Candidatus Ruthia magnifica str. Cm (Calyptogena magnifica): one gene and its partner. The protein of the gene in region 1 binds, or shares a complex with, the protein of each later gene. Links are inferred from orthologs where the notes say so. Each region holds a gene or a part of one and is shown on either strand. Other genes may lie near its edges.

Region 1 (15,990 bases):
ATGCATATTTTTGATCAAGCGCATTTGATCATTGTAGCATCTATTGATACAGGATATTGTTGAATATTCAAAATACTGATGTAATCTTAATGTGCGGATCTTTGTCTGTCGTTGTAGATACAATTTATATTTTTAAAATGACCACAAGAATATTAATCAGAATTTATTTGGAGCTTTTATTTAAAATACTTTGCATTTCAGTGACCGACAATATTTTGTATTCGCTGTTTCATATATTATTTAATTCAATGATTGCAGGTGCGACAATGGTAATGTTATCACTCACTGTGGTTAGTAATCTCAATCGATTAAGGTGCATCAAAATTAGTGCCGATTTATGATAATATTTGCAAATATAATAGAATTGGTATTAATTTTTGGCATTATTTAGTGATTTTGATTGTCAAATAAATAATCAAATTGATTGTATGAGCATTAAGTAAAATAGTGCTTTAATAAATTTTTATGTTAAACAACATGTCTAATAACACAAACAATATTACGAGCGTTTTAACAGAAAGCTTACCTTATATTAAAAAATTCCAAGGTAAAACTATCGTTATTAAATATGGTGGTAATGCCATGGTTGATGAGGCCTTAAAATCCAGTTTTGCACGTGATATTGTGTTGATGAAATTAGTTGGTATGAATCCAATTGTGGTGCATGGTGGCGGTCCACAAATTGGCAAGACACTAAAGAAAATTGGTAAACAAAGTCAATTCATTGATGGTATGCGTGTTACCGATTCAGAAACTATGGACGTGGTTGAAATGGTACTAGGTGGTCTGGTTAATAAAGAAATTGTAAATCTAATCCACCAACATGGTGGTCATTCAATTGGGTTGACTGGTAAAGATGGTAGTTTAATTTCTGCTAAAAAATTAAAGCATGATATTGAACCAACATCTGAAATTATTGATCTTGGTCATGTGGGTGAAGTGGATAAAATTGACATCTCAGTAATTAATTTATTATTAAAAGGGGATTTTATTCCAGTCATCGCGCCTATTGGGGTGGGTAAGGATGGTTTTTCTTATAATATAAATGCAGATTTGGTTGCAAGTGCGATTGCACAAGCGTTGAATGCTGAAAAGTTAATATTATTAACTAATGCGTCTGGTTTATTAGATGCCAATGGTGAATTATTAACTAGGCTTGATGACAATATCATTGATGGATTGATTAAGGATGGTACGATTCATAGTGGCATGTTGCCAAAAATTAATTGTGCTTTGTCAGCCGTTAAAAATGGTGTTAAATCTACGCATATTATCGATGGACGGGTTGCACATGCGGTATTGTTAGAAGTCTTTACGAATAGTGGTGTAGGTACACTAATTACTTGTAATGAATAAAGCTAGTATTAAGATACATGATTGTCAAATTTTGGCACATTATCAGTTTGAAGGCAAGCAATATATTTTAACTTTGGCATCGAACATTATTGCTAAACAAACTAAGCCAGGACAGTTTGTACACCTTACTGTCTCTAGTGCTTTAGCCATGAGGCGACCTATTTCAATTATGTCAGTTGATATTGAAAATGGTACCTTTGATTTACTTTATAAGGTGGTGGGTGAAGGCACTCGTCAACTATCGCAGCGTAAAGTAGGCGATATATTGTCAATTATTGGCCCTATCGGTAATGGCTTTAAACTCACTGATAAAAAACGACCACTATTGATTGGCGGTGGTGCGGGTATGCCACCGATGATTGCTATTGCACAACAAATAAAAGATCTTGGCTATGAATCTTTTGCAATCCTGGGTTCTGAAGTGCCATTTCCATTTGTTGACAAGTTGGCCGATAATAACAAAGATTATCAAGGCGCAACATACACCATGCCTGAGTTAGAAGATTGGGGTATTGAATGTCGCTTAACCAGCCTGCAAGGTTTTGATGGTACATTCAAGGGCTTTGTAACTGATTTAGCTAAAATATATTTAGATAATTTAAAAACTGATGAAAGAATGCAAGTTGAAATATATGCTTGTGGTCCACGTCTAATGTTAGTAGCAGTAGCCAATTTGGCTAAAGAATATAACTTACCTTGTCAAATTTCATTAGAAGAAAATATGGCTTGTGCTGTGGGTGGTTGTGCAGGATGTGTGGTTGAAATACAAACTAACCAAGGCATTTCCATGAAGCGCGTTTGTGTTGATGGCCCAGTTTTTGATGCCTACCAAATATTTTGATTAAGGATAACTTAGAAAAAATTCAAGAAAGAATTAACCAAGTTAATCACACTCAGTTTGTTACTTTAATTGCAGTGAGCAAAACCAGATCGGTAGATGAATTGCAGCAGGCCATTAATACGGGTCAGAAACATTTTGCTGAAAATTATCTGCAAGAAGCACTCATCAAAATTAATCACTTAAAAGGCCAAAACCTAATTTGGCATTTTATTGGCCCTATTCAGTCAAATAAAACTTTAAAAATTGCCAAAAATTTCGATTGGGTACATAGTGTAGACCGATTAAAAATTGCTAAAAGGCTCAATGAGCAACGTCCAAAAAACTTACCAAATTTAAAAGTGCTTTTGCAGATTAATATTGATAACGAGCCTATCAAATCAGGTGCATCGATTGAACAAATTGATGAACTAGTTACTCATTTTGAAAGTCTAAAAAATCTCACTTTAAGAGGCTTTATGTGCATACCAAATCCTTCTAATTCAGCGCAAAATTTTACAAGAATGACAAGTATTATTAAGCAATACCCAAACTTAGATGCTTTATCAATGGGCATGAGTCGTGATTTAGAATCAGCCATTACTAATGGTGCTACTTTTTTACGTATTGGTACAGATATTTTTGGCAAGAGAGCTTAAATATAATCATTTTCTTTTTAAAGTAATGTTTTGTGACTGATTTTCAAAAAAATCAGAATCAAAAATTTTATGCTTTAGTTTTTATAAAAATTTTTGTGTATCCCAAATAAGTAAGAATAAACGATAATTTTTGTTCAATATTCATCAGCCAATAAATTCAAAAGGTTGGTTTGGTTTCACGTTTTGTGATTAGTAATTTTTCAACCATGTCAATTGGTAGATCAGGATTGATCATTGTAGTATGCCTAATTTTTACCCAATATTTAATTTGATTGGACACTATTCTTAATTCTTTTTTGGTCTGAATTTTGGCTCGATTGTATAAATTTTTATTGATTCTGGTTTATATTACTTGTCGCTTGGTTAATAATATAAATTTATTTTATTAGAATTGTAATAAGTTACCACACAATATATAACTATCCATTTAAACATGGTATGAATATTAAACCACTAATCACTAATGGCATAATTGATAAAATTTATAACGAGCTGATTGGTCAGTTAGTTAAGTAAACCCATCTTGTTGCTACACTTAATCAGTCTAGGTCAATGGTTGATACTTTATTTGAAATGTTTTTTAAAAGATAGTTTGGATATGAGTGATGCTGATTGAATATTGATTTTGTGAAAGTTCCAGCCAAGTAAGATAAACCGGTATTTTAATTGCTTATAACTGACACCATGATTAAAACTGCAAAACTATTGAGCAAAGAAGTTAACAATAAGAGCATTGTTTAATTTAGGTGTGACTTTTAAGTGCGATATTTATATTGTCATGAATGGGTAAGTGTTTAGTTTTGATAGGGTAGAGAAAAATAAAGAACTGGATATTTTTATATCCTTATAGTTCTTTGAGTGGGTTTAGTAGATTTTATTTTGTCATATGTTCAATAGCTTCTTTTAGTTGATCATCTGAACAAATCATATAGATACCTTTCGGTGACATTTACGCTGTCACTTTGACTAGTAGATATATAATGCCGCGTTTAATCCATTAAACTTAGGCGCGTTAGTAACGCCAATACTATGCCAATTAGCGTATACAGAAATATAAACTCCCTTCGCCATTGCGAGATTTTTTAGCAACTTAATGACGTTAACTCTGTTGATATTTCAATACTTGAGGATAGAATTAGACCACTAGATCAAGTATATTTGAAAGGTGGTTGATGTTAACGTCATTAAGTTGCTAAAAAATGTATCAACGCCAAATAATAATAAAAATAGTAATAATAGCCGCCAGTGAATTTTTCAAGTACATAGTATTTTTTCTTGTTTTTTAACATAGCCTTGTGCCAATATCGATAGATAACCCGTTCATAAAAATAAGTTATAATTCTAGAGAAGGGAAGTATTACACTAACAAGTCAATAATAAGTATCAAAAATGATTAAAAAAAAACGCTTAAGTGGTATTAAAGTATTAAAAATAAGCACTTGGGTTAGTGTTATTTTTACGTTCATTTTTGTATTAGTAGTGTTATTTTTTGTCATCTTTCCAATGTTACTAAAAGTACCGATTGAGACTCAATTATCAAGTTTAACTGGGCTTGATGTTCAGTTGTCTAAAATTACATTTGATTTTGAAAAGAAAGGTATTACTTTAAAAGTGCATGATATTTCCATCGCATCTGGTGAAGCTCAGCAAATGGCCATGATTAAAAATTTATCTTGGCATATTAATCTGCTAAGTTTGTTTGATGATATTTATCATTCTAGTCAAATTTTTATTGATACTCTAGTGCTTTATTCTAATCTTGATGATTTCAGTATAGACGACATTAGAAATATAGCCTCACTTGGTATGCTAAAAGAACTATATTTTTTTGAATCTCTGCATATTAATAAAACAATTATTAAAGATACAGTTGAAATTGCATCATTGACGCTTAAAAGAGATGGGATGCAATTGTTGTTAACAATACCTAATCAGAGTATTGGCACTAAACACCTTGACATTACGATTATCTTATCTAGTGCCAAGATTAATCAAAATGGCTTTTTAACGTTACCAATTACTTTGAGTGGTGATGATTTTGAGTTGTTGTCAAGTCTTAAAATATATAGCTATCAAGGTTATGATTTTATCCAATTTAGTGGCCTTATTCAGCGTATGAATGTGATTAATATTAGTGATTATTTACCTATGGTATTGATAGGTGATATAAATCATCAATGGATTAAGCATGCATTTCAATCAGGTGAATTGGATAATATTAATATCAGCATTAAGAAAAATCTTTCAACGCAATTACCAGCAAAGATAAAATTTGATGCGCACTTAAGCAATACTGAATTATTATTCAATACTGATTGGCAAAGTCTTAAGCAATTAGATGCAAATATTGCCATTGATGGTAGAAAAATCACAGTTATGGTCAATCATACTATGTTAAACGACATGTTTTTGCAAGGTATGAAAGTTCAAATATTGGACATGAGCAAAGATAAATTAGAGATTAGCGTCGTTGGTAAAATTAATACTCAAAGTGAAATATTAACCCAATTTTTAAAAGATGCACCACTGAATGATAATGTAAATGATGTGCTTGGGAAATTTAGTCTATCTGGAAAGGTGGTAGGTAATGTAGATTTAATCATATCACTGGATGAAACAGAGCCGATATTGGATATTAATTTGAGCATTCAAGATAACCGTATGACAACATTGGGTGGCGCAATTGTGGTTAAGAACTATGATGCACAATTGACATTGCATAATAACAAAATTACTTCAAAGGGTGTGGGCAATATTCGGGGTGAGTCATTTAATATTCGCATCAATTCTAATAATCAAGATAGTGGTTTAGATGCATTATTTAAAGTAGGGCTTACTAACGGTAATAATTTTGAGTTTTACTTGACTAAATATTTGGATCAAACATGGCAAGCAAATGTCAAGTCCGATACGTTAAAAACTGATGTAAAAATTATACTAAATGAGAACGCTTTGCCTGAGGTAAAATTGATAAACCTTCAAGTAGAGGCGTTAGACAAAATAAAAGGCAATTGGGATATTCAGGCAAAAGATTTTCCCAGTATGCATTTAAGTGTACAAAACATACAAGTTGGTGAAAGTAAGTGGCCTGATTTTGAGGCCACACTTGGATCTCAGGACAAGGTGCTTAAAATCATTAATTTAGAATTTTTAGGCATAGGTGTGAATAGTCAAAACCTTAGTTTTGACGGTGCTTGGGTTGATGGTAGAACTATACTCACTGCTAAAGCAAAAGGTAGTAAGTTGAGTAAATTTCTTGATAAATTAAACATTAAAGAAAAAGTTCGTGGGGGTCAATTTGAATTTGATATACGCTTATTTTGTAATTGTGCTCCGTGGAATATGAGTTTTAAAGGCGCCAGTGGTTTGATTAAAATGAAAGTTAAAGAAGGTGTGTTTACCAATAAAGACCCTAATATTAGCCGGGTTTTATCATTGCTTAATATTAAATCCATTGCTAAGCGTTTAGAATTAGATATCACTGATTTGGTTAGTGAAGGGTTTGTTTATGATACTATTGATGCACAAGTTTCTATTAATAATTCTATGGCGACTATTAGCCATTTTAAACTTGACTCAAGTTCAAGCACGATTAACCTAACAGGCTCAAGTAATATTGTTAAACAAACTTATCATTTAGAAGCAAAAGTATTACCTGCCATTAGTGATGCCGTGCCGATTACTACTTATTTGGCTGGTGGTGGTTTGTCAGGTATGGTGGTTTGGCTTGTGGATAAAATTCTATTTAAAGGTAAATTGATTAATAATATTGTTGATAAAGTTGTTGAATTTAAATATAAAATAACAGGTCCGTGGAATAAGCCTATTATTGAAAATATATCAACCGTATTATGATTGAACAACTATTGGATGATCATCGTCTAAATCAAGAAAAAATAACTATTTTATTGTCTTCTTTGGCAGCTAAGGGTACTGATTATGCAGATTTATATTTTCAACATTCAGCGGTTGAATCTTGGTTTTTAGAAGAAAGTATTGTTAAATCTGGCACTTACCACATTAGTCATGGTGTGGGTGCTAGAGCTGTCAGTTCTGACCAAACTGGTTTTGCTTATTCAGATGATTTAAATATCAAAGCGATTGAAAAAGCCATTAGTTTTGCTAAAGGAATATCGACTCAAACTGGCACGAGAAGAATTCAAGCTTTTCAGTCTATTCCACAAGTTGCTAGATATAATGGCTCGAATCCGCTCAGTAGTTTCAGCTCGCAAGAAAAAGTTAATTTTTTAAAAAGAATTGATATATTGGGCAGAAAGGAGCCTAAGGTTAAGCAAGTTAGTGCCTTGATTTCTGGTGGATTTAGCGAGGTATTAATTGCTTCAACTGATGGTGTATTTGCAAAAGATTATCGTCCAATGGTGCGTGTTAGTGTGAGTATTATTGTTGAGCACAATGGTAGAACTGAATCAGCCTCAAGTGGTGGTGGTGGTCGATATAATTATCGATATTTTATTGACCATGCCTTGGATGAAATTTATGTTAATGAAGCTATTAGACAGGCGTTAGTAGCACTGGAGTCAAAAAAAGCACCTGCTGGAAATATGCCAGTTATACTGGGTCCTGGCTGGCCAGGAGTATTATTACATGAGGCTATTGGCCATGGCTTGGAAGGTGATTTTAATCGTAAAAAATCATCCATATTCACTAACAGAATTGGTGAGCAGGTGGCCAGTGATAAATGTACTATTGTTGATAACGGCACTTTGGAAAATAGGCGTGGCAGTTTAACAATTGATGATGAAGGCATTCCAACACAAAATACTTTGTTGATTGAAAATGGCATCTTAAAAGGTTATTTATTTGATAAAATGAACGCTAAACTAATGAATACAGTGTCAACAGGCAATGGTAGGCGTGAGTCTTATGCCCATATTCCCATACCAAGAATGACCAATACTTACATGCTAAACGGACAGGATTCTTTAAAGAATATGATTACTTCTGTTGATAATGGTATTTATGCGGTTAATTTTGATGGTGGTCAAGTTAACATTACTTCAGGAAAATTTGTTTTTAGTGCTAACGAGGCTTATCTTATTAAGAATGGAAAAATTATGCATCCTATTAAAGGTGTGACACTAGTAGGTTCTGGTGCTGAGGTATTAAAGAAAATATCTATGGTAGCAAATGATTTAAAACTTGATAATGGCGTTGGTGTGTGCGGTAAAGATGGTCAAAATGTGCCTGTAGGTGTTGGTCAACCTAGTTTAAAAATAGATCAACTAACCGTAGGTGGTACTGAGGTTAATGCATAATTTAGCCATCTAGAGATGTATTTGTTGGTTATAGGTGAATTGATTGATTAAATTAGATATAATGTCTAGAAATCTATGTTTTGGAGTTAGGAGAAACTAGGTGTTAGAGAGTTATATACCTGTCATTGTTTTTATTTTTCTAGGGCTTGCTTTTGGTGTTGGACCAATGTTAATTGGTTATTTATTAGGGCCAAGTAAACCATATGAAGAAAAAAATACTCAATTTGAGTGCGGTTTTCCTGCCTTTGATGATTCGCGTATGTATTTCAATGTACGTTATTATCTAGTGGCTATTTTATTTATTTTGTTTGACTTAGAAGTTGCCTTTGTTTTTCCATGGGCAGTGGTTCAGTCTCAATTGGGCTGGTTTGGCTTTATCGCGATTAGTATTTTCTTATTTTTACTGGCGGTGGGTTTTATTTTTGAGTGGAAAAACGGCGCACTTGAATGGGAATAGCTAATGGCAATTGAAGGTTTAATGAAACAAGGTTTTGTAACCACATCACTTAACAATGTTATTAACTGGGCAAGAACAGGCTCGCTTTGGCCTATGACTTTTGGCTTGGCGTGTTGTGCAGTAGAGATGATGGAAGCGGGTTCTTCTCGCTATGATTTAGACCGTTTTGGTATTGTTTTTAGACCCACACCACGTCAATCAGATTTAATGATTGTAGCGGGCACACTCACCAATAAAATGGCACCGGCTTTACGCAAAGTTTATGACCAAATGCCTGAGCCAAGATGGGTAATTTCTATGGGCTCGTGTGCGAATGGTGGTGGTTATTATCATTACTCTTATGCAGTTGTTAGAGGTTGTGATCGTATTGTTCCCGTTGATATTTATGTTCCAGGCTGCCCGCCAACGGCAGAAGCGTTACTATACGGTATCATACAATTGCAAGATAAAATCCGCAGTACTAACACCATTGCAAGAACTTAATGCAAGATTTAAAAGCATCATTAATTAAGGTTTTCGGTGAACGTCATTTGGTTGAAGCTTTTGGAGAGTTGACTTTAATAGTTGATTCTCAAGATATTATTAAAACCTGTTTGAAATTAAGAGATTTTTTCTATTTTGACACATTAATAGATTTATGTGGTGTTGATTATTTAACTTATGGACAATCAGACTGGAATGGTAATGCGAGTGCTTCTGGTTTTTCTAGAGGGCGTAATCATCAAGGTTCAAAAGACAGACATGAACAGCGTTTTGTTGTGGTGTACCATTTATTATCTGTCAGTAAAAATAAACGTATTAGAGTGAAATCATTTGTTGATGAGGCCGAGCCTATTATCAAGTCAGTTACTGATATTTGGGCATCTGCTGATTGGTATGAACGTGAGGCCTTTGATTTAATGGGTATTTTATTTGAAAATCATACAGACTTGCGCCGGATTTTGACTGATTATGGCTTTAAAGGTCACCCCTTACGTAAGGATTTTCCAATGATTGGCGAAGTTGAAATGCGTTATGACGAAGACTTAGGTCGGGTGGTTTATGAAAAAGTGAGTATTGAGCCAAATATTAACGTACCAAGGGTAATCAGGAAGTAAAATGGCTGAAATTCGTAATTATACCCTTAATTTTGGCCCTCAACATCCTGCAGCGCACGGCGTGTTGCGCCTTATTTTAGAAATTGATGGCGAGGTGATTGAACGCGCTGACCCGCATATTGGCTTATTACATCGTGGTACAGAAAAATTAGTAGAATCAAAGCCATATAATCAATCAATTGGTTATATGGACAGGCTTGATTATGTTTCAATGATGTGTAACGAACATGCTTATATCATGGCGATTGAAACCATGTTAGGTATCAAAGTTCCTGAACGTGCTCAGTACATCCGAGTGATGTTTGACGAAATTACTCGAATTCTTAATCATTTAATGTGGTTAGGTACACACGGGCTTGATGTGGGCGCGATGAGTATTTTCTTATATGCATTTCGTGAACGTGAAAAATTGATTGATTGTTATGAGGCAGTATCAGGCTCACGTATGCATGCAACTTATTATCGTCCAGGCGGTGTTTATCGAGATTTGCCAGATAAAATGCCACAATATTTAGCTTCAGGTTTTCGTACGGATAAAGAATTGAAGACAATGAATGAAAATCGACAAGGTTCATTATTAGATTTTATTGCTGATTTTGTTAAAGAATTTCCAAAAAGTATTAAACAGTATGATGATTTATTAACGGATAATCGTATTTGGAAACAGCGGTTGGTAAACATTGGCATTGTTTCTGCTAATCGTGCCAAACAACTAGGGTTTACAGGCCCTATGCTTAGAGGTTCTGGGGTGGCATGGGACTTGAGAAAAAATCAACCTTATGCAGTTTATGACCAATTAGAGTTTGATATCCCAGTGGGAGTGACAGGCGATAGTTACGATCGTTACTTAGTGCGGATGGAAGAAATGCGCCAATCAAACCATATTATTAAACAATGTGTTAAGTGGCTACAAGGAAACCCAGGTGCAGTCATGAGTGATGATCACAAGGTGTCACCACCTAAACGAACTGACATGAAAGGTGACATGGAGTCTTTAATTCATCATTTTAAATTATTTACCGAAGGTTATTGCTTGTCAGAAGGTGAAATTTATCGCGCTGTTGAACATCCAAAGGGTGAGTTTGGGATATATTTAATTTCTGATGGTGCTAATAAGCCTTACAGGGTCAAAATTAGAGCGCCCGGTTTTGCGCATTTGGCCGCGATGAATGAAATGGCAAGAGGGCATATGTTGTCAGATGTTGTAACTATTATTGGTACGCAAGATATTGTATTTGGTGAAATAGATAGATGATTTCTATTGGAGCAAAAAAACAAATTGATGCTTGGATTGCAAAATATCCAAAAGATAGGAAAAGTTCCGCCGTTATGCAAACTTTAAAAATTATTCAAGCAGAAAATGAAAATAAATTGAGTGCTGATACCATTCAAGCGGTGGCTGATTATTTAGATATGCCAGATATTGCTGTTCAAGAAGTGGCGACTTTTTATGAAAATTATAATCATAAAAAAGTTGGTAAATATGTGATTCGTTTTTGCCATAATATCTCATGTATGTTGAATGGTGCTGATGATTTAATTGCGTATTTAGAAAATAAATTGGGCGTTCAAACAGATGAAGTAACACCTGACGGCTTAATTAGTGTTAAAAAAGTTGAGTGCTTGGGTGCTTGTGTGGGTGCGCCAATGTTTCAAATTAATGATGAATATTTTGAAAATCTTACTTTTGATAAAATTGATAAAATTGTGGACAACCTCAAATGAACGAGGTTTGCTTTAAAAGTTTGATCAAAGACCAGTGCTGGTCGCTTAAGACTTATGAAGCTAATGGTGGTTATTCAGTCTGGTGTAAAATTCTAAAAGGTGAGCTAACACCTGAATACATTATTGATGAGCTTAAAACCTCGGGCTTACGTGGTCGTGGTGGTGCTGGGTTTCCCACTGGACTTAAATGGAGCTTTATGCCGCGTCATTCTGACGGGCAAAAATACGTGATTTGTAATTCAGACGAGGGTGAGCCAGGCACTTGTAAAGATAGAGATATTTTAAGGTTCAACCCACATGCCGTGATTGAAGGCATGGCAATTGGTGGGTTTGTTATGAATGCTAGTGTTGGCTATAACTATATTCGCGGTGAATTTATGGAACCATTTTATCGCTTCGAAGATGCATTAAAAGAGGCTTATAAAGTAGGATTACTGGGTCGAAATATTAACAACAGTTCAGTTAATTTTGATTTATACACACATTTAGGTGCAGGTGCTTATATTTGTGGTGAAGAAACCGCTTTATTAGAATCTATTGAGGGTAAGAAAGGCCAGCCTAGATTTAAGCCACCATTCCCTGCTAATGTAGGATTATTTGGCAAACCTACTATGATTAATAATACCGAGAGTTTTGCAAGCGTGCCTGAGATTTTAAGATGTGGCGGACAGTGGTTTGCAGATATCGGGGTTGAAAACTCTGGTGGTTGTAAGTTATTTTCAGTCTCAGGCCACGTTAAAAATCCGGCAAATTTTGAAGTACCTATGGGCACACCTTTTAAAGATTTACTCAAGATGGCAGGTGGTATGCGTGATGGTGCTAGGTTAAAAGCCGTGATTCCAGGTGGTTCGTCAACTCCAGTACTAACCGCAAAAGTTGCTATGAACATGACTATGGATTATGATGGCATTGAAAAAGCAGGCTCAATGCTCGGTGCAGGTTCAGTCATTATTATGGATGAGTCAACTTGTATGGTAGAAGTGCTAACAAGGTTGACACATTTTTATTATGATGAGTCTTGTGGACAATGCACCCCTTGTCGTGAAGGTACGGGTTGGCTATATCGCGTATTAAAACGTATTATTGATGGTAATGGCGAACAGACTGATATTGACTTATTATTAGGTGTACAAGATAAAATTATAGGCAACACCATTTGTGCACTGGGCGACGCTGCAGCAATGCCAGTGGAAAGTTTTTTACGCAATTTTAGACTGGAATTCAAATATTATATTGAGCATGGAAAGTCAATGGTGAAAGGATAATTTTATGGCTGATATTGAAATTGAAATTGATGGCAAGATAATTAGCGCTAAAGCAGGTGAAATGCTAATCAAAGTTACTGATAGAGAAGGCGTTAGTGTACCAAGATTTTGCTATCATAAAAAATTGTCAGTAGTTGCCTCTTGTCGAATGTGCTTGATAGATGTTGAAGGTGCACCCAAGCCACAACCAGCTTGTTCTACGCCTGTGAATGAAGGTATGAAAGTCCACACACAAAACGACAAAGCTAAAGTCAGTCAAAAAGCAGTGATGGAATTTTTACTCATTAACCATCCGCTTGATTGTCCAATTTGCGACCAAGGTGGTGAGTGTGAGTTGCAAGATGTGGCTGTTGAATACGGTTCAGATGTTTCTCGTTTTTCAGAAGACAAGCGCATTGTATCAGATAGTGATATTGGTGCACTCATTCAAACGGATATGACACGTTGTATTCATTGTACACGTTGTGTACGTTTTGGTTTAGAAATTGCTGGCATAATGGAGATGGGCGGTACTGGACGAGGTGAGCATTTAAAGATTGAGCCGTTTTTGAGAGAAGGTATCCAGTCTGAATTGTCAGGCAATATGATCGATGTTTGTCCAGTTGGTGCGCTCACCTCTAAGCCATTTAGATATGAGTTAAGGTCATGGCAGATGCATTCAATACCTAGTATCGCAAGACATGATTTAGTGGGTTCAAATCTTTTTGTACAAACTTACAAGGATAAGGTTAAACGAGTTGTGTCTGCTGATAATGATTGGGTTAATGAAACTTGGATTTCTGATCGTGATCGTTTTTCGTATGAAGGTTTAACACATGAAAATAGATTGTTAGAGCCTCAAATTAAAGTTCAAGGACAGTGGAAACAAGTGAGCTGGAAAGTAGCATTGGATTATGCTATAAAAGGACTCAATAGTCATGTTTTAAAGCATAAAAAAGTCAATCAATTAGGCGGTTTAGTATCAAACACAGCGACCATGGAAGAGCTTTATTTATTGAAAAAAATCTTAACAGAAGTTGGTTGTGATAATATCGATCATCGTTTAAATGTTAAAAACTTAGACAATACTATTACACTTGATTCAAACATAAAATTGGATGCTTTGGAAAAGATAGATTACGCTCTGATTGTCGGTGCTAATATTCGATTGGAACAACCCATGATTAATCATCGTTTGCGTAAAGCGACAAAAAAAGGTGCTGATATTGATACATTAAACGTAATGGCGTTTGACTTTAACTATTCACTTAATACTGAAAATATTATTGCACCAAATAAAATAGCTTTTACGTTGGCAGGTGTGCTTAAGTCAGTTATAACCAGTAATACCCAAGAGTTACCTGACTATTTGGTAGCTGTTGAGATTGATGAGGTTGCTAACAAAATAGCTTCTAAATTGTTAAATTCTAGTAGTTCTGTTATTATTTTAGGTGAGCATATTATTAATAATGAAGACGCTTCAGTCATTGCTAATTTAGTTACCAAAATTGCTAAAAATACCAATAGTAAAACACTTAATTTGAGCATAACAGCAAATACTATAGCAGCTAATTTGGTTGGGTTTGTGCCGCAAAACTCTGGCATGAATGTTAATACGATGTTTACGTCTGATATGCTTGGCTTTATCTTGCTAGACATTTATCCTCAGTACGATTTTCATGATTTAGATACAGCTATTAAAACCTTCATGCCAGATAATACTTTTGTCATTTCTTTAAATAGCTTTAAGGACGATATCGTTACTGGCTATTCAGATGTTATTTTTCCAATTGCCAGTATTTATGAAACCTCAGGAACGCAGCTTAATATTAACAACGATATGAAATCCTACACAGCAGCAGTTAAAGCGCCAAATGAAGTTAAACCTGCTTGGAAAGTCTTAAAAGTCATGGCTGATTTATTAGAATTGCCAGGCTTTCATTATGCAGATTCTACCCAGATTAGAGCTGAAATATCTCATCAACCACATGCAAAATATGTTCATGATGAGTGCATTAATCTGACCAGTAAACATAATGGTATTAGCACAATTTGGCAAAGTTCACCTTATAGTATTGATGCTGTATTAAGACACAGTAGAGCATTACAAAAAACTAAAATAGGACAAATGAATAACGCTTGTATAAACCCAGTAAGTGCTGAAATATTAGGCTTATCAGCCGATGATAAATATTTAGGTGTACCTGTGGTGATTACTAGTACAGTGGCAGATGATTGTGTATTTATCAATGCCAACCAACCAACTAACATTCAGGAGCAAGAGTAATGGAGCTTTGGCAAGCTTTTGTGCAAATGGTATATACGCTTACCCCTTGGTTTGATGGCACAATAGCCAGTATTTTAATTATTTTGATTAAGGCAATTACGTTGGTGATACCTCTAATGTTAGTGGTTGCTTATTTCACTTACGCTGAACGCAAAGTGATTGGCTACATGCAATTACGTATCGGACCTAATCGTGTTGGTCCAAAAGGTTGGTTGCAGCCTATTGCTGATGCTTTAAAGCTAATGACTAAGGAAATAATTTTTCCTACTAAGGCAAATATTTATCTATTTTTATTGGCGCCTGTATTGGCGATTGCACCTGCTATTGCAGTATGGGTAGTGATTCCATTTGATGAAGATATTTATATTACGAATCTAGATATTAGCTTGTTGTATGTTTTGGCAATTGGCTCTATTGGGGTTTACGGTATTATTTTGGCAGGCTGGGCGTCCAACTCTAAATACCCACTATTAGGCGCACTTAGAAGTGCATCTCTGTTAGTCTCGTATGAAATTGTCATTGGTTTTGCGCTGGCAACAGTTGTGATGATTGCTGGTAGTGTCAACTTAAACACCATTGTTCAAGCACAGCAAGGCGGTATTATCTATTGGAATTTTATTCCCTTGTTTCCTATGATGATTATCTTTTTTATCTCAGCTCTTATAGAAACCAATCGCGCACCTTTTGATGTTGTGGAGGGTGAGTCAGAAATTGTTGGTGGCACACATGTTGAATACTCGGGTATGACGTTTGCAGTATTTTTCTTAGCAGAATACGCCAATATGATTTTAATGGCAGTACTTGCTGTGGTAATGTTCTTTGGTGGCTGGCATTCTCCTTTTGAAGCTATCCCTTATCTTGAAAGTGCATTTTCTTGGGTGCCAGGTATTATTTGGCTATTAGCGAAAACAACCTTCTTTATGTTTTTATATTTATGGGTACGTGCTACTTTTCCGCGCTTTAGATACGACCAAATTATGCGTTTATCTTGGAAGGTGTTTTTACCAATCACTATTATTTGGATATTTGTTGTGGCGTTAATGACCCAATTAAAATTAGAACCATGGTTTTA
Region 2 (15,905 bases), 790 kb from region 1 along the record:
AGTGTTTTTTTAATGGGGCTATTAGGTGGCGTGCACTGTTTAGGTATGTGTGGTGGTGTAGTGGGTATGCTCAGTGCTGGACTTGATCCACAAGTAAGGGATAATCCAAAAAAAGCAGTACTTTTTCATCTAAATTATAACCTTGGTAGAATTTTAAGCTATATGCTGATAGGAGCTATCTTTGGCTTAATTGGTACACTATTGGCACAAACCTTACAAATGAGTATGTTTGATAAGGTTTTGCGAATATTTTCAGGTGTGTTGATGGTTATGGTGGGACTATATATTGGTAATTGGTCATCCAGTATTCAAATATTGGAAAAATTTGGCGCTAAACTTTGGGTAAAATTACAACCATTAACCCGATGCTTTTTACCAATTAGAAGCCTTAGAAGTGCGTTTTTTACTGGCTTATTATGGGGGGGCATTCCTTGTGGATTAGTTTATGGTGCGCTTAGTTTTGCTATTTTGTCTGGCTCTATGCTTGAAGGTGGTTTAATTATGCTAACATTTGGACTAGGGACATTACCAAGTTTGTTGTTAATGGCAAGTCTATCTACCCATCTGGGTTTTTTAATTCAAAAATCTTTGGTTCGGCATTTATCTGGCTTGTTGATTATTATATTAGGTATTATGGCATTATGGATGCCGATTAAATCTATGATATTTGACAACATGCGTATGATAAAGCCTTCGCAAGGCGTTACGAGTTTTTACAAGTCTACAGATTTTGATTATTTGGTATAATTTTATCATGGCATCCTTATTAGAAAACACCGCGCAACTTACTATTGATTTATTAAAAAAATATGATATTACTGATTATGAAATTTTGTTAAGCTCAAGTTCTGGTATTTCTACCTCTGTTAGATTAGGCAAGGTTGAAACTTTAGAATATCATTTAGATAAGAGTTTTGATATTAATGTTTATATGGGCAATAAAAAAGGACACGCATCTAGTGTTGATTTTAGCAAACGGTGCATTAGTAAGACCATAGAATCTGCTTGTTTGATTGCTAAATACACACAAAATGATGAATTTAACGGTTTGGCACCAAAAGAATTAATGGCGTTTAATGCACCTGATTTAGATTTGTATTACCCGTGGGATTTAGACTCAAGTGATAGTATTGAGCTGGCCATGCGTTGTGAAGCAAAAGCATTAGACCAAAAGTATATTGATAACTCAGATGGTGCCGAATTATCAAGTTACCAAGGCAAGGGCTTATATGTAAACTCACATGGCATGATGGCAGCACAACAAAGTGCTAAGCATTCATTGCATTGTGCTATTATTGCTAAGCAAGACAAGGATATGCAAACGGCCTATGAATATACAGTGGCATTAGATAATAATGATTTAGAATCACCAGAAGTGGTAGGTCAAAAAGCAGCAAAGTTGGCTATTAACAAGCTAGGAACAAGATCGCTCACATCGAAAAAATGCCCAATTATCTTCACACCACGTTTGTCTTGCGGATTATTTTCACAATTAATGGGCGCGTTAAGTGGTGCTCGCCAATATAAAAAATCAACATTTTTATTAGGCAGTATTGAGCAAAAGATAATGCCTAGTGGTATTAGTTTATTAGAAAATCCATTGGTTAAAAAAACCATTGGTGCGAAGGCCTTTGACCAAGATGGTGTGCTAAAAAGACGACAATATTTTGTCAAAGACGGCCAAGTACAAAGTTATATTATGGGGCAATATTCAGCCAATCAGTTGGGTCTTAAAACTACAGCAAATGCAGGCGGGGTAAATAATGTTATGATTGGGCATGGATTTGAAGGCGGTCTTGATGAGATGATTAAAGATATGCACCAAGGGCTATTAGTAACTGAACTGATGGGACAAGGCGTAAATTACATAACGGGTGACTATTCTCGTGGCGCTTTGGGTTTTTGGGTAGATAATGGAAAAATTCAATACCCAGTGTCAGGTATTACAATTGCTGGTAATCTTAAAGAAATGCTATTAGGCGTTGAACATATTGGCTCAGATATTGACCATCGTAGTAATATTAAGGTTGGTTCTGTTTTAGTGAATCAGATGACCATCGCAGGAGAGATGTAATGCACCCTGAAAATAATTTGCAATATGATATTGTCATTATCGGTGGTGGCATGGTGGGACAGGCATTTGCTTTATCTATGGTTAATAAAGGCTTAAAGATTACTGTTATTGAACCTAATAACCCTAATCCAGAATTGCAGGATAAGTGCCACACACGTGTTAGTGCAATTACACCTAAATCAGAGATATTTTTAAAAAATATTGGCGTATGGGAGTTAATTAAGCGTAAATATGCGTTCACCGATACGTATATTTGGGATCAAAACTCTCATGGTAGTTTAAATTTTAATAAAGAAAATGAGGGTGTTAATCAATTGGGCTATATTATTGAAAATGATGCCATACAATCTGCAATATATACAGAGTTAGAAAAAGCCCATATTGCATTTATTCGTACAAAATTAACTAATATTCATAAAATTGATGATGGCTATCAGCTTGATTTAACTAGTAATCAGAAAATAACATGTGGTTTATTGATTGGTGCAGATGGCACTAAATCAAACGTTAGAGAATTGGCAGGTATTGAATATATTGAGAATAATTACCAGCAAAAAGCTATTGTTTGTAATATTGAATCATTACAAAGTTTTCAAAGTACAACTTGGCAGCGTTTTTTATCAGATAGTATTATTGCCTTGCTGCCTTTTAGCGAACGTCAAGCATCCATTGTTTGGTCAGCAGAAAATCATTTAGCTGATGAGCTTATACAACTTTCAGCTAAGCAGTTTGCTGACAGGCTTGCCCAAGGTGTTGAATATAAATTTGGTCGATTTAAAGTTATCAGCAACATTCAAGCTTTCCCACTCATTGGTCGTAACTCACAAGATTATGTAAAACATAATCTGGCATTAATCGGTGATGCTGCACATAATATGCATCCTCTTGCAGGTCAAGGGGTTAATTTAGGTTTTTTAGATGTTGCAGAATTATCACAACAATTACAAACAAATAATAAACTTTTAGGTGATTATTTAGTTTTACGAAAATATGCCAGAGCTAGGAGATTGAATAATGAGCTCATGGCAAAAACCATAACTGGACTTAATTGGATTTATAAAGAAAATAGTGAGCCACTTAGGTGGCTACGTGGTTTTGGTATGAATCTTATTAACGAAAGCCCTATTTTAAAATATTTCTTGCAAAAACAAGCTTCAGGTGACACACCATTTAATATTTAATAGCTGCTTGAAAAAAATTTACTAATTTTTCTTATTGTTCTAAGTTTCTCTTGATTGATTTGTTTTCTTTCGTCAACTTTTCAGTCTCACTACCTCCAGTTACTAGCCACGTAAATGAAACTAAAACTGATGTGTAAGATAGGTTGGATATGACGCGTTTACTGAGCTAGAAAGACCTATTGTTTATACTAGATATGCCTAATTTTTATTCATTAGTATTTTTTAGAGGGTATGAAGAAATAAAATGAAAAATTAATAGTTAGAATGTTACCTCTTATATTTGTACTTAAGTGTGACGGGCAAATGTAGGTTTAAAGTATGAATGTAATAGATATGTGTTGACGTGATTCAAAGGGTTTACGTATGTTGTTTCAGATACCATTATTCTAAGCAGTATTAAAGTTTTTGCTTATTTGGTGTAAATTGCTGTTGGAGTGATGATTGCATTAAGCGGTACGTCCCAAGGATTGGCGTTGAGTCTGTATACTTTTTGACAATCAAATGCCAAGCCATAAAGTTTTGGATTTTTATAATTTTGTTGAGGTTTTTTAAAGGTAAGTGTACGATCATAAAAGCCACCACCCATACCAATTCTATTTTTATTTTTATCAAAGCCCACCAGTGGCATAAAGATAATGTTTATTTGTTTGGCACTTAAAATTTGGGTAAAAACAGGCTCTTTAATGCTAAATATATTTTTTTTGAAATGCTTATTAATTTTAGAAAATTTAAGACTTTTATTAACTAATATCGGTAAATAGATACTAAAGCCTTGTCTTTTTAAGAAGTTATAAATATATTTAGTATCAATTTCACCGTCATTTGGTAGGTAAATGGCAATTTTTTGTCCATGTTTGAAAGTGACTAATCTTTGTGTTTGGGATAATAAGCGTTTGGCTAATTTTTCTCGGTTGCTGTGATTAATAGCACGTCTTTTTTGTCTAAGTGTGAGTCTTAATGCCTGCATAATTAAGTATTATAACTTTTAAATTATAAAAATTAGATGTTAAATCGTTTAAAGTACAATCCATTGTTTTGTGTCCAACTTTTGAGTTGGTTAATCAGGTAGCAATTGAAATTCAAAAACTTGTCAGAGTCATTCATAATATTAAGATTTTAGCACTGTATAATGACAGTACACCTTTTGGATCGCAAATCGCCTCATTAACTTATGGTGTTCGGATTTGCTCTGGGTGCATTGAAGAGTATTTGCGAAAAGGTATAAATTGAATCATGTTAGTATATTGATACTTGATGAGGCAGATCGTATGTTAGATATGGGTTTTCAAGGATTCATTGATAATATTATTGAAATAATATTCGTCAATCAACAAACTTTATTATTTAATGTGACTTATCTAAATAGCACTTCCAGTATCGCATAGTACGTAATGAAGTTATGGTTAAGGTGTCATTAACACATGAAGAATCGACCAATTAAGCAGGGATGGAACGCATATTGACGGCTTTTAAGCTTTTATTGGCAAAATACAAGTCTAAATCTAGTTTAGTTTTTTTGTAATACCAAAAGCGATATGCAAGAAGTTACTGATAAATTAATTTATTATAAGTTTTACGTATTGGTAATGAGTGGTTATCTTGATCAGCGAAAATGCGATCAAGCATTGATTATATTTTCTAATAAAAGCATGCCTATTCTTATGGCAACTGATGTAGCAGTTCGTGATTTGGATATTGATTCACTTGATTAATTTTAATATTGCTCATAATGAACAAGTTCGTACATACCGCATTGGTCGTACTGGTAGAGTAGGCTGTTGGTATTGTTTGTACTTTGTATAATGATAGAGAAAACTTACAAACTTAATGTGTTGGAGTTAAATATTGGGGGATGGGATTATTTTTGACCCATTACCAAGTGAGTATTATTTAAAAAATCAATAATTACGCTCAGGTGATATAACTTGGAAAAGGGAGTGTTACTTTTGACCAAATTGGTAAGATTAATGTAGTCTTATGTTGCGGTAAGTTCAGAATTGGTTAAAACTGCATTAAAAAAGATAAGTCGTGATAAATTAAAAAGCAGGTCGTTTAAAGTGAGAGTTCTTTAGCGCACCTACAACACCTCATTAATAAATTTAGGTTTAATCAGGGATTTCATATTTTTTTATCATGTTCGCCAATTCTCTAACACTCTTTTTAATCTTTAGTATTTTTCTACTCCTGTGCAAGCACATCAAGCTTACCATTAGCGATGGATTTTGTATTTTGTGGATAGGCCTTAATTTTATCGACTGACATAGTTGTTTTTTAGCTAATGTTTAAAATGGCGCATGTCTGTAAATACCATTGCAATAGTATGCTTATTTGCTGCCTTTATAACTTCGGAATCATGCATTGAGCCACCTGGTTGAATAATGGCTTTGATGCCGATTTGTGCTGCTGCGTCAATACTATCCTGAAATGAGAAAAAGGCATCAGACGCCATTACAGAGCCTTCAATAGTGAGAGATTCGTCAGCTGCCTTAATGCCAGCTATTTTGGCAGAGTAGACTCTAGACATTTGACCCGCACCAACACCAATGGTCATCTGGTTTTTAGCGTAAACAATGGCGTTTGATTTAACCACTTTGGCAACTTTCCAAGCAAATAATAAATCTTTAATTTGGTCTTTATTGGGTGCTAAATTACTGACGTATTTAATATCATTTTTTGTGATAACGCCTAAGTCCTTATCTTGTACTAACAAGCCATAAGTCACACGTTTATAATCTAGTGAAGGTTTTTCTATGTTTAAATCACCACACTCTAGTACACGTATATTTTGTTTGGCTGATAACACTTCTTTAGCGTCATTATCAACATTAGGCGCAATAATGACTTCAACAAACTGACGCTCAATAATACGTTGTGCTGTCTTTTTATCTAGGTTACGATTAAAGGCAATAATGCCACCAAATGCTGAAGTTGGATCGGTTTTAAAAGCATTATCATAAGCATTAAAAATGTTAGCACATACGGCAACACCACATGGATTGGCGTGCTTAACAATCACGCAACACGGCTCATCAAAACTACGTGCACACTCAAGCGCTGCATCTGCATCTGCCATATTATTGTATGACATTTCCTTACCTTGACATTGTGTTGAGGATGCTACGCAAGCCTCAGTGATGTTACTCTCAACATAGAATGCAGCATTTTGGTGTGGATTTTCCCCATAGCGCATTGATTGAACCTTGTTAAATTGTAGATTGATGGTGTTAGAAAAACCGTCTTCTTCTTTGCCTAAATAATTAGCAATGGCGCCGTCATAAGCTGCTGTATGTTCAAATGTTTTAAGGGCTAGTTTGATTCGAGTTTCAAGCGTGGTATTGCCTGATTTACTAATTTCACTCATGACTTTTTTATAATATGTATTATCTACTACAACCGTAACAGATATATGATTTTTGGCACTTGATCTTAGCATTGCTGGGCCTCCAATATCAATATTTTCAATCGCATCTTTTAACGTGCAGTCAGCCTTAGTAATCGTTTCTTGAAATGGATATAGATTAACCACAACTAGGTCAATTGGTTTAATGTCGTTTTCTGCCATTACATCCTCATCAAGCCCGCGGCGCGCTAAAATGCCTCCATGAATTTTAGGATTAAGGGTTTTAACGCGACCTGCCATCATTTCAGGGAATCCCGTGTAGTCTGATACTTCAATAACTGGAATATGATGCTTATTCAACAGTTTGGCTGTACCACCTGTGGAAATAATTTCGATATTTTTATTTGCCAAAAATTGGGCAAAATCAATCAATCCAGTTTTATCAAAAACACTGATTAAGGCACGTTGTATAAACATTTAAAATTTGACAAGTAGTTAAAAAAATAATTATAAAGTGTTAGAGTTTGTATCGTTGGATTTTTTTCTTTAATGTACCACGATTAATACTTAGAATTCTTGAAGCCTCACTTTGATTATTTTTGACAAAGTCAAGTACAAATTTAATCACAATAGATTCTACATTATTAATGATCATTTTATGCACGCCACTTGCTTGCTCGCCATCCAATTGTTTAAAATAACGTTTAAGTTTTGCATTTATACAGGTTGGTAAATCAGTTGAGCTCATAATTATTGCAGGTACTTTTCAAGTAGGTTGAATTATTATTTTTGCTTATTAATTAGATTAGTGCTTTGCTAAAATTGCTGGCATATTTTTTATTCAAGGTGCGTAGCATACCAAAAAATGTGCTTTCTAGCGAGTCTTAAACCTAAAAATTGTCATAAAATTTATAAATTTGTTGAATATGACTAAGAATGGCTTTTAAGTGATATGGTTTGGAACATACTATTCAGTTTTAAGAAAATGATCAATTTCATTAATAATCCAAGGGTTTCACTATGTCTCCCTATCAGTTATAGCACCACTATATTCCAGAACTTATTTAGCTTTATCTACACTGGCAATTACTGAAATATTAATTTGATACACCACATTCTTAATGTGTGATATTACACACCATTTCTGAGGTTGTTAATGCTGTACCTCTGTAGCTACCTCCAAATAATACTTGCGAATCAAGCTTATACAGACTAATTTTTAGTCATTTTTTTTGTTTTTTTTAATAGGCGTTTTTGTTTGAGTTTGGATAAATAATCAACAAACAAAACACCTTTTAAATGATCCAGTTCATGTTGAATACAAATAGCAAGTAACCCTGTTGCTTGCAGAGTAAATACCTCTCCTTTTTCATTGAGTGCTTCAACTTTAATATGATTAGCGCGTTGCACTTCTGCTTGAAAATCTGGTACGGATAGACAACCTTCGATGTGTTTTTCTTGCCCGTCTTTTTCTTTAATTCTTGGGTTAATAAAACACAAAGGATGATGTTTTTGTGATTGCTTGTGTGAGCTTCTTTGGAAGTTTTTTAAAAATAGTTGATAGTCATCTTGCGAGTTTGGTTCCAAATCAATCACCACCACTTGTAAATGTTGGTCAACTTGAGTGGCAGCTAAGCCGATACCATCTTTGGCGTATATGGTTTCAAACATGTCCTTGATTAAAGTTTGTATAGTTTCATCAATCACATTTACGTGTTTGGCTTTGGTTCTTAGACGTTTATCAGGGTAGTTTAAGATGGGTAGAATCATGATTTTTAATTATGGTGTTAATTGCTTGGTTTGCTTGTTGTGGATAGTCCTCATTGTAATGCAATCCTCTGCTTTCTGTTCTAGAAATTGCAGATTGAACAATTAATTGTGCAGTTTGAACAAGGTTTCTTAACTCAATTAAATCACTAGAGATTAAATAAAGTTTGTAGTAATCGTTTACTTCTGCTTGAATTTGCTTAAGCCGATGTTGTGCATATTTTAGGCGTTTGTTAGAACGTACAATGCCAACAAAATTCCACATAATACGGCGAATTTCATCCCATAAATGCAACACCACAACTTTTTCTTTTGAAGGCGCTGCTCTGGAGGCATCCCATTGGCTAAATTTTTTATACGTTAATGTTATTGATTGTTGGTTAATATGATTGGCACAAGATTTGGCAAATACCATGCATTCTAATAAAGAATTGCTCGCCATACGATTGGCACCATGCACACCTGTGTATGCTACCTCTCCAACAGCATATAAATTGTCTACATTAGTTTGACCATAAAGATTAGTTTGTACACCGCCGCAAGTGTAATGAGCTGCAGGCACAACAGGAATGGGTTCTATAGTGATATCAATACCAAACGATTGACATTTTTTATAAATAGTCGGGAAGTGTTGCTTAATCCAATCTTTGTTTTTAAATGAAATGTCTAAATAAACGCAATCAAGGCCATGGGCTTTTATTTGCGCATCAATGGCACGAGCAACAATATCACGTGGTGCAAGCTCTTCTCGACTATCAAATTCATGCATAAAGGCTTTACCATTTGGTAAGACTAATTTGCCACCTTCGCCACGAAGTGCCTCAGTAATTAAAAAAGATTTTGCGTGAGGATGGTAAAGGCAGGTAGGGTGGAACTGGGTAAATTCCATATTAGTAATCACGCATTTTGCTCGATATGCCATGGCAATACCATCACCCGTTGATGTATCTGGATTGGAGGTATAAAGATAAACCTTTGATGCGCCACCTGTGGTAATAATGGTTTTATGGGAGATAAAATTTTCAATTTGGCAGGTATTCTTATTAAGAATATAGGCGCCATAGCAACCGTGAGATTTGATTAACAAATCAACGGCAATATAGTTTTTAAAAAGTGTTATGTTACTTTTTTCTTTAACGCTTTTGAGTAAATTGATTTGGATTGATTGCCCTGTTTTATCAGCAACATGTGCTACTCTTCTATGACTATGACCACCTTCGGTAGTTAGATGGTACCCTTCTTTATTTTTGGTAAACTTAACGCCAGAATGTTCTAATGAAGTAATAGCTTTGGGTGCATTTTCAACCATAAAGTGAATGGCAGTTTTATCACCCAGACCTTTTGCAGTTGACAGGGTGTCTTGTGCGTGAGTATTAAAGTTATCATTTACATCTAATACGGCAGATATACCGCCTTGTGCATAGTATGAACTGCCTTTTAATATCTTATCTTTTGCAATCAATGCGATGTTTAAATTATCTGACAACTGCAGTGCACTCATTAATCCTGCACTGCCTGTACCAATGATTAGAACGTCAAAATTATGTTGTTTTGACATAGGTATTAATGATAAATGAATGTTACTGACATAATTTTTTTAATTCGTTAACGCCTTATAGATTGATTTTCGGCTTTACCATGAGTATTAATTTGGGTAGTAGAGTTAAATTAGTAAGTAGCGCACTGAGCATTGCAATGGCAGTAAATACGCCAAAGTAAATACTGGGTATAAAGTTAGATAAGGCTAAAATTAAAAAGCCCATTGTTACCGTAATTGACGTATAAAACATTGCCAAACCAATACTAGCATGAGAACGATACATTGTTGCTATATAATCTCTATCTTTTTTAAATTCATCCTTAAAACGATGAATGTAGTGAATGGCATTATCAACACCAATGCCAATGGCAATCGCTGAAATGGTGATGGTCATTAAATCTAGTGAAATATTCAATAGTCCCATAATACCAAGAATAAAAAGCGACGGCAAAGTGTTTGGAATTAGTGCAAGAATAGATAAACTAATTGATTTGAAAATAAACAAAAACATAATAAAAATCATCATAAATACTATAGCAATGGTCTTGATTTGCGACTCAAATAAACTTTGTAACATGTTGTTATACAAAACAAACATGCCATTTAAATGAAAACTATCTGCTTTAAACCTAAGATTAGTAGAAATATGGTGTTTGATTTTATCAATCAACTCACTACGTTTTAACTCTTTATTAGTTTCTAGGATACGGACAACCATTCTGAGTTGCCTGCTATCTTCAGATAAATAAGGATATAATACTTGTTTTTTAGCGCTTTCAGGTAGTTGAAGGCGGATAATGTTTAAGAAAAATCCATTAAGCTTCTCATCATTGTTGGCTTGGGTTAAGAGTTGCATCAGAATGTCAATTGATAAAACCTTGCCAGTTTCTTTCAAAGAATCAAGATACTGATGAACTTCATGTATCTCATCACGTAAATCTTCATCAAACCAATAGTCTTCTGCCAAATCATCAAAAATAATTTCTAGCGGAATGGTGCCACCTAGTTTTTTATCAATTAAGGTTAAACCTTGGTTGATTTCCGTGTTTTTTTTAAAAAAATCAATAAAACGATTTTCAACACTAAGTTTACTAATCCCAAACCAAGCACCTATTACAAATATTATCAATACCACCAACAAATGATTGCCAAATTTTTCTACAAATTTAGCCAATGAAGTAGTGACACTTAATTCTGTTTTGTGTTTTGAAATTTTTTCTTTTGATAATAAACTCATGATCATTGGAAAAGCAAGAAATGATAACATAAAGGCAATGGTGACACCAATTGACATCATCCAGCCAAAATCAATTACGGGTCTGATGCCACTAATAAGTAAAGAACCAAAAGCCACAAACGTGGTTAAAGTTGTAAAAAGACAGGGCTTAAACATTTGTAACAAAGTGTCTTTAATGAGTTGGCTTGAGTCAAGATCTGGATTTAGTTGAGCAATTTCTCTATATCTAACCACGAGATGAATAATCACAGAAAGTGTCATTACCAGTAATAATGAAAAAAAGTTAGATGAAATAACGGTAACTTTCCAACCTAAATAAGCCAAAATACCAGTCATGATAAGAGCGCTAACAATACTGATGCCAATTGGTATAATAACCCAGCGAATACTTTTGAAAATAATCATTAAGATTAAACTCATTAGCCCAATAACTGCCAAGCTAAATATGATCAAATCACTACCAATATAAGCCACAATATCGCTGGTTATCATAGGTAAACCGCCTAAAAATAGACGGGCTTTGTCTGAATGTTGACTAATAGTGGTTCGAATTTTGGCAATTGTTTGTGTTTGTAATTCACTCTGGACAATGGTATTTTTTAAAACTTGCTTTTCGATAATTTTAAGTTTTAATTTCTGGTCATCTGACAATTTATTATCAGCCATTTTAATGCGCATTTTGTCACGATTTTCACGTAATTTTTTGAACTTATGGTTGTCTTTTAGCACCACTAAAATGGCGGTTGTCTTGCCATCTTTGCTGACTAAATTATTAGCATATAAAGGTGAATTTTTAAATTCATCATTGGCTAAGATTAAGTCAGCATTGCTATTATCAATGCTGATGTTTTCATCAGCTAAATTAGCTAAAGATAATGGGGGTGATCTAAAGAGTGGCACATCTAAGATAGTCGTCACCGATTTGACTTGATTAATTTTGATTAATTTTTGTCTAAATTTTCTAAGATGGTTGAGTTGTTCAGATGCCAGTAAATTACCTTCAACCTGATAAGAAATAACCAAATAATCATCAGATCCATAATTTTTTTTAATACTTTGGTAATAGCGTAGGTTTTCATCACCCTCCAGTACTAAAGAATCTGAAGAGGCATCCAGTTGAAAATCAGGTATTTGAGCAATAAAAAATATAGTAACCAGTGATAAAAGTGCAAGCCCTAATAAGGGTTTTTTCAGAACAAATCCAAAAAACACATTCATGTTTTAAAACTCAAAACTGGCTGATGATTCTAACCCTTGCATGGGATCTAATTGTGTTTCAAATAAGGATTTTGTATTCCATTTATGTTCACTAATACGAGTAATCAATTTTGCACTCATGATATTTCCAGTACCTTCAATCACAAAAATTCTACCACCCACATTTAATAAGTGAAAGTAACGACCTGTAATTTTAGGCACTGAACTGCTAACAATAACCACATTAAAAAAGTCATCAGAATACCAACCCTTTGAAGCATCTCCCACTTTTAAATTAATATTATCAATGCCCAATACATTGATTTTTTCTTGAGCACTATGACTAAGTGCCTCATTAATTTCAATACTGGTTACAGATTTGCATAATTTTGATAGAACAACTGTTAAATAACCGCTACCTGTGCCCACTTCTAATACAGTTTCATCTCTTTGAATATTAAGCGCATCTAGTAAGCGTCCTTCAATTTTTGGAAAAAGCATTTTTGCTTTATCAGTAAGTGGAATTTCAATATCTGCAAAGGTAAGATTTTTATATTTCTCTGGTACGAAATCTTCTCTTTGTGTGTCTTTAAGTGCATTATTAGCAATATAATTTAATCCACCCCAAGGACGAATTTGTTGCTCAATGACGTTTTCTCTTGCTTGCCTTGTATTCATAGTTGCTTCCTATTTTTTGGCGGTAATAAATCTGTGATTGTACCCTGTGCCATTTCAGTTGCAAAGGCAATAGTTTCACTTAAAGTTGGGTGAGCGTGGATGGTGAGTGCGATATCATCCATATTACAACCCATTTCAATAGCAAGTGTTGCTTCAGTAATTAACTCACCTGCATTAGTACCACAAATACCCATGCCTAAAATCCTACCTGTTTTTGTATCAAACAAGCCTTTGGTCATGCCTTCAGATCTACCAATGCTTAAACTACGGCCTGAAGCTGCCCAAGGAAATACACCTTTTTCATAAGAAATACCTTCAGCTTTAAGTTCTTTTTCGGTTTTTCCTGTCCAGGCGATTTCTGGGTCGGTGTAGGCAACGGATGGAATTGTGAGAGCATCAAAGCCTAATTTGTGTCCATAAATGACTTCTACTGCGACTTTGGCCTCGTGTACGGCTTTGTGGGCAAGCATGGGTTGTCCAATAATATCGCCGATGGCGTAGATATTTTGAACGTTGGTTTTCATTTGCTTGTCTGTTGGGATAAAGCCCCAATCGTTGACTTCAACGCCTGCTTTTTCACAATTGATTAATTTACCATTAGGAGTGCGACCAATGGCGACTAGAACTTTATCAAAGATGTCAAATTCTGGAGCGTTTTTGCCTTCAAAACCGACTTTGATGCCTTCTTTTAGTGCATTCATATTGATTACTTTAGTGTTTAAAAAGATATTGGTATATTGTTTTTTAATGCGTCTAAATAGTGGATTGACAATATCTTTGTCAGCGCTAGTAATGAGTTGGTCTGATAATTCAACAATTGATATTTCACTACCCAGTGCGTGATATACTGTTGCCATTTCTAGGCCGATAATACCACCCCCAACAACAAGCAAGCGTTTTGGTATGTTGGTTAGGTCTAATGCATCTGTTGAGTCCATCACACGAGCATCATCAAATGGAAAGACAGAGATTTTGGTAACTCGTGAACCTGCGGCGATAATACATTGTTCAAATTCAATGATATCGTCGCTATTTTCGATTGCAAGTTGATTGGATGAGATAAACTTACCATAACCCGTTATAACATTAATCTTTCTTGCTTTTGCCAAAGCTTTGATGCCACCTGTTAATTTAGCGATAATGTTGGTTTTATTTGTGCGTACGTCGTCAATATTAATGCTTGGTTCATTAAACGTAACACCTAGATGGGAGGCTTCTTTTGCTTCATTGATGATTTTGGCAGTGTGAAGGAGTGCTTTAGAAGGAATACAGCCAACATTTAGGCACACACCACCTAAAGCGTCATAACGCTCAATTAAGACAACTTGTTTACCTAAATCAGCCGCTCGAAATGCAGCTGTATAACCGCCAGGACCAGAACCAATCACAACAATTTGAGTTTTTATAATCATAGGATTCCCTTCATGCCTTGCAAAGTGTTGTTTAACTCTGCCATAAACCGTCCACCTTGTGCGCCATCAATCACGCGGTGGTCGTAGGATAATGCTAGTGGTAATGTTAAAGTGGGGGTAAAATTTTCACCATCCCAAGTGGGTTTGAAATATGAGCGTGATACACCTAAAATAGCCACTTCTGGCGCATTAACAATGGGGGTGAATTGTGTACCACCAATACCGCCTAAGCTGGAAATGCTTAGGCCTGCGCCTTGCATATCAGAAGGCCTTAACTTGTCTTCTCGTATATTTTTTGAAGTTTTAAAAAGTTCTTTAGCCAAATCAAATAAGGATTTTTGTTCAACATCGTGAATAACTGGCACAATTAAACCTTTTGGTGTATCCATTGCAATACCTAGATTGAAATACTTTTTAATAATCAGGTTTTCACCTGACTCATCAAGTGATGCATTAAAATTTGGATGATTTTTTAACGTTTGAACCAGTGCTTTCATGATAAAAACTAAGGGGGTGAGTTTAATACCGTTGGCTTTTTGTTCTTGTCGGTACGCTTCCATTTGATTAATATTGACTTCGTCAAATTGGGTAACGTGGGGGATGTTTAGCCAGCAGGCAGTCAAATGTTTGCCTGATAATTTGTTAATTCTGGACAATGCTAATGTTTCAGTGTCGCCAAATTTAGAAAAATCAATCACTGGTGTTTTAGGAATAACACTGCTTAAATTACCAGAGATCATTATTTGTTTAACATAGTCTTTAAGGTCAGCATCTAAAATTCTGCCTTTTTGCCCTGTGCCAGTGACAGATAATAAATCAACACCCAACTCTCTAGCCAGCTTACGAATAGAAGGTGAAGCGTGCGAATTGCCTTTGGGTAGAATTGAGACAGTTTGATTAGTATTTGTTGTTATGGGTGTTGGTATCGGTTCGGACACAAGGCTTTGCGCTTTAGTTTCGATAGATGTTTCGAGTGCTTTTTCTACGCCTATACTTTCAATGTTAAGAATTAATGCACCTAAAGAGATTTTATCGCCCAGTGTAACATTAATATCGATGACCTTGCCTGCAACTGGCGTTGGGATTTCCATTGAGGCTTTATCGCTTTCTAAAGTTATTATGCTGTCTTCTTTAGATAGTTTATCACCTATGCTGACTAAAATTTCAATCACTTCAACCTCATCAAAATCACCAATATCAGGCATAACAACGGGTACAATTTGGGACTTAAAATTTTCATTTTTGGTATTTTGAACTTTATTATCTTTTCTTTCAACGCTCAAAATAGCGCTACCTTGTTTAATTTTGTCGCCAATATTGACTTCAATTTTTGTGACAATACCTGTAAAAGGACTTGAAATTTCCATAGAAACTTTGTTGCTTTCTAAAGTAATTATGCTGTCATCAGTGTTTATTTTGTCGCCAATGTTGACTAAAATTTCAATTACCTCAGCTTTGTCAAAATCGCCAATATCAGGC

Evidence for each region.
Region 2: the proteins of tldD (region 1) and pmbA are in contact, whole or in part, in a solved structure (PDB 5NJ9), measured with the Escherichia coli proteins. The link is inferred for Candidatus Ruthia magnifica str. Cm (Calyptogena magnifica) from one-to-one orthologs.

What each region holds. Positions count from the first base shown.
Region 1 is NC_008610.1:243,820-259,809, forward strand. What follows is about bases 5,897-8,895. They hold tldD (metalloprotease TldD), read left to right. Parts: upstream 5,897-6,683; coding sequence 6,684-8,108; downstream 8,109-8,895. Other genes in these bases: RMAG_RS01210 (YhdP family protein), read left to right, coding at 5,897-6,687; RMAG_RS01220 (NADH-quinone oxidoreductase subunit A), read left to right, coding at 8,209-8,565; RMAG_RS01225 (NuoB/complex I 20 kDa subunit family protein), read left to right, coding at 8,569-8,895. In the rest of the region: argB (acetylglutamate kinase), read left to right, coding at 466-1,356; RMAG_RS01195 (dihydroorotate dehydrogenase electron transfer subunit), read left to right, coding at 1,349-2,197; RMAG_RS01200 (YggS family pyridoxal phosphate-dependent enzyme), read left to right, coding at 2,194-2,832; RMAG_RS06225 (TA system antitoxin ParD family protein), read right to left, coding at 2,990-3,169; more of RMAG_RS01210, read left to right, coding at 4,222-5,896; more of RMAG_RS01225, read left to right, coding at 8,896-9,048; RMAG_RS01230 (NADH-quinone oxidoreductase subunit C), read left to right, coding at 9,048-9,662; RMAG_RS01235 (NADH-quinone oxidoreductase subunit D), read left to right, coding at 9,664-10,917; RMAG_RS01240 (NADH-quinone oxidoreductase subunit NuoE family protein), read left to right, coding at 10,914-11,387; NADH-quinone oxidoreductase subunit NuoF, read left to right, coding at 11,384-12,652; NADH-quinone oxidoreductase subunit NuoG, read left to right, coding at 12,657-14,918; NADH-quinone oxidoreductase subunit NuoH, read left to right, coding at 14,918-15,990. UniProt on the Escherichia coli protein: Metalloprotease involved in CcdA degradation. Suppresses the inhibitory activity of the carbon storage regulator (CsrA).
Region 2 is NC_008610.1:1,022,055-1,037,959, reverse strand. The notes cover bases 1-2,914. They hold pmbA (metalloprotease PmbA), read left to right. Parts: upstream 1-754; coding sequence 755-2,074; downstream 2,075-2,914. Other genes in these bases: RMAG_RS04825 (UbiH/UbiF/VisC/COQ6 family ubiquinone biosynthesis hydroxylase), read left to right, coding at 2,074-2,914; RMAG_RS04835 (sulfite exporter TauE/SafE family protein), read left to right, coding at 1-747. Outside these bases: more of RMAG_RS04825, read left to right, coding at 2,915-3,255; RMAG_RS04820 (5-formyltetrahydrofolate cyclo-ligase), read right to left, coding at 3,665-4,222; RMAG_RS05620 (DEAD/DEAH box helicase), read left to right, coding at 4,482-4,640; RMAG_RS05735 (hypothetical protein), read left to right, coding at 4,791-4,967; purH (bifunctional phosphoribosylaminoimidazolecarboxamide formyltransferase/IMP cyclohydrolase), read right to left, coding at 5,531-7,072; RMAG_RS04805 (helix-turn-helix domain-containing protein), read right to left, coding at 7,113-7,343; def (peptide deformylase), read right to left, coding at 7,808-8,368; nadB (L-aspartate oxidase), read right to left, coding at 8,337-9,920; RMAG_RS04790 (efflux RND transporter permease subunit), read right to left, coding at 9,976-12,357; RMAG_RS04785 (protein-L-isoaspartate O-methyltransferase family protein), read right to left, coding at 12,361-13,014; lpdA (dihydrolipoyl dehydrogenase), read right to left, coding at 13,011-14,423; RMAG_RS04775 (dihydrolipoyllysine-residue acetyltransferase), read right to left, coding at 14,423-15,905.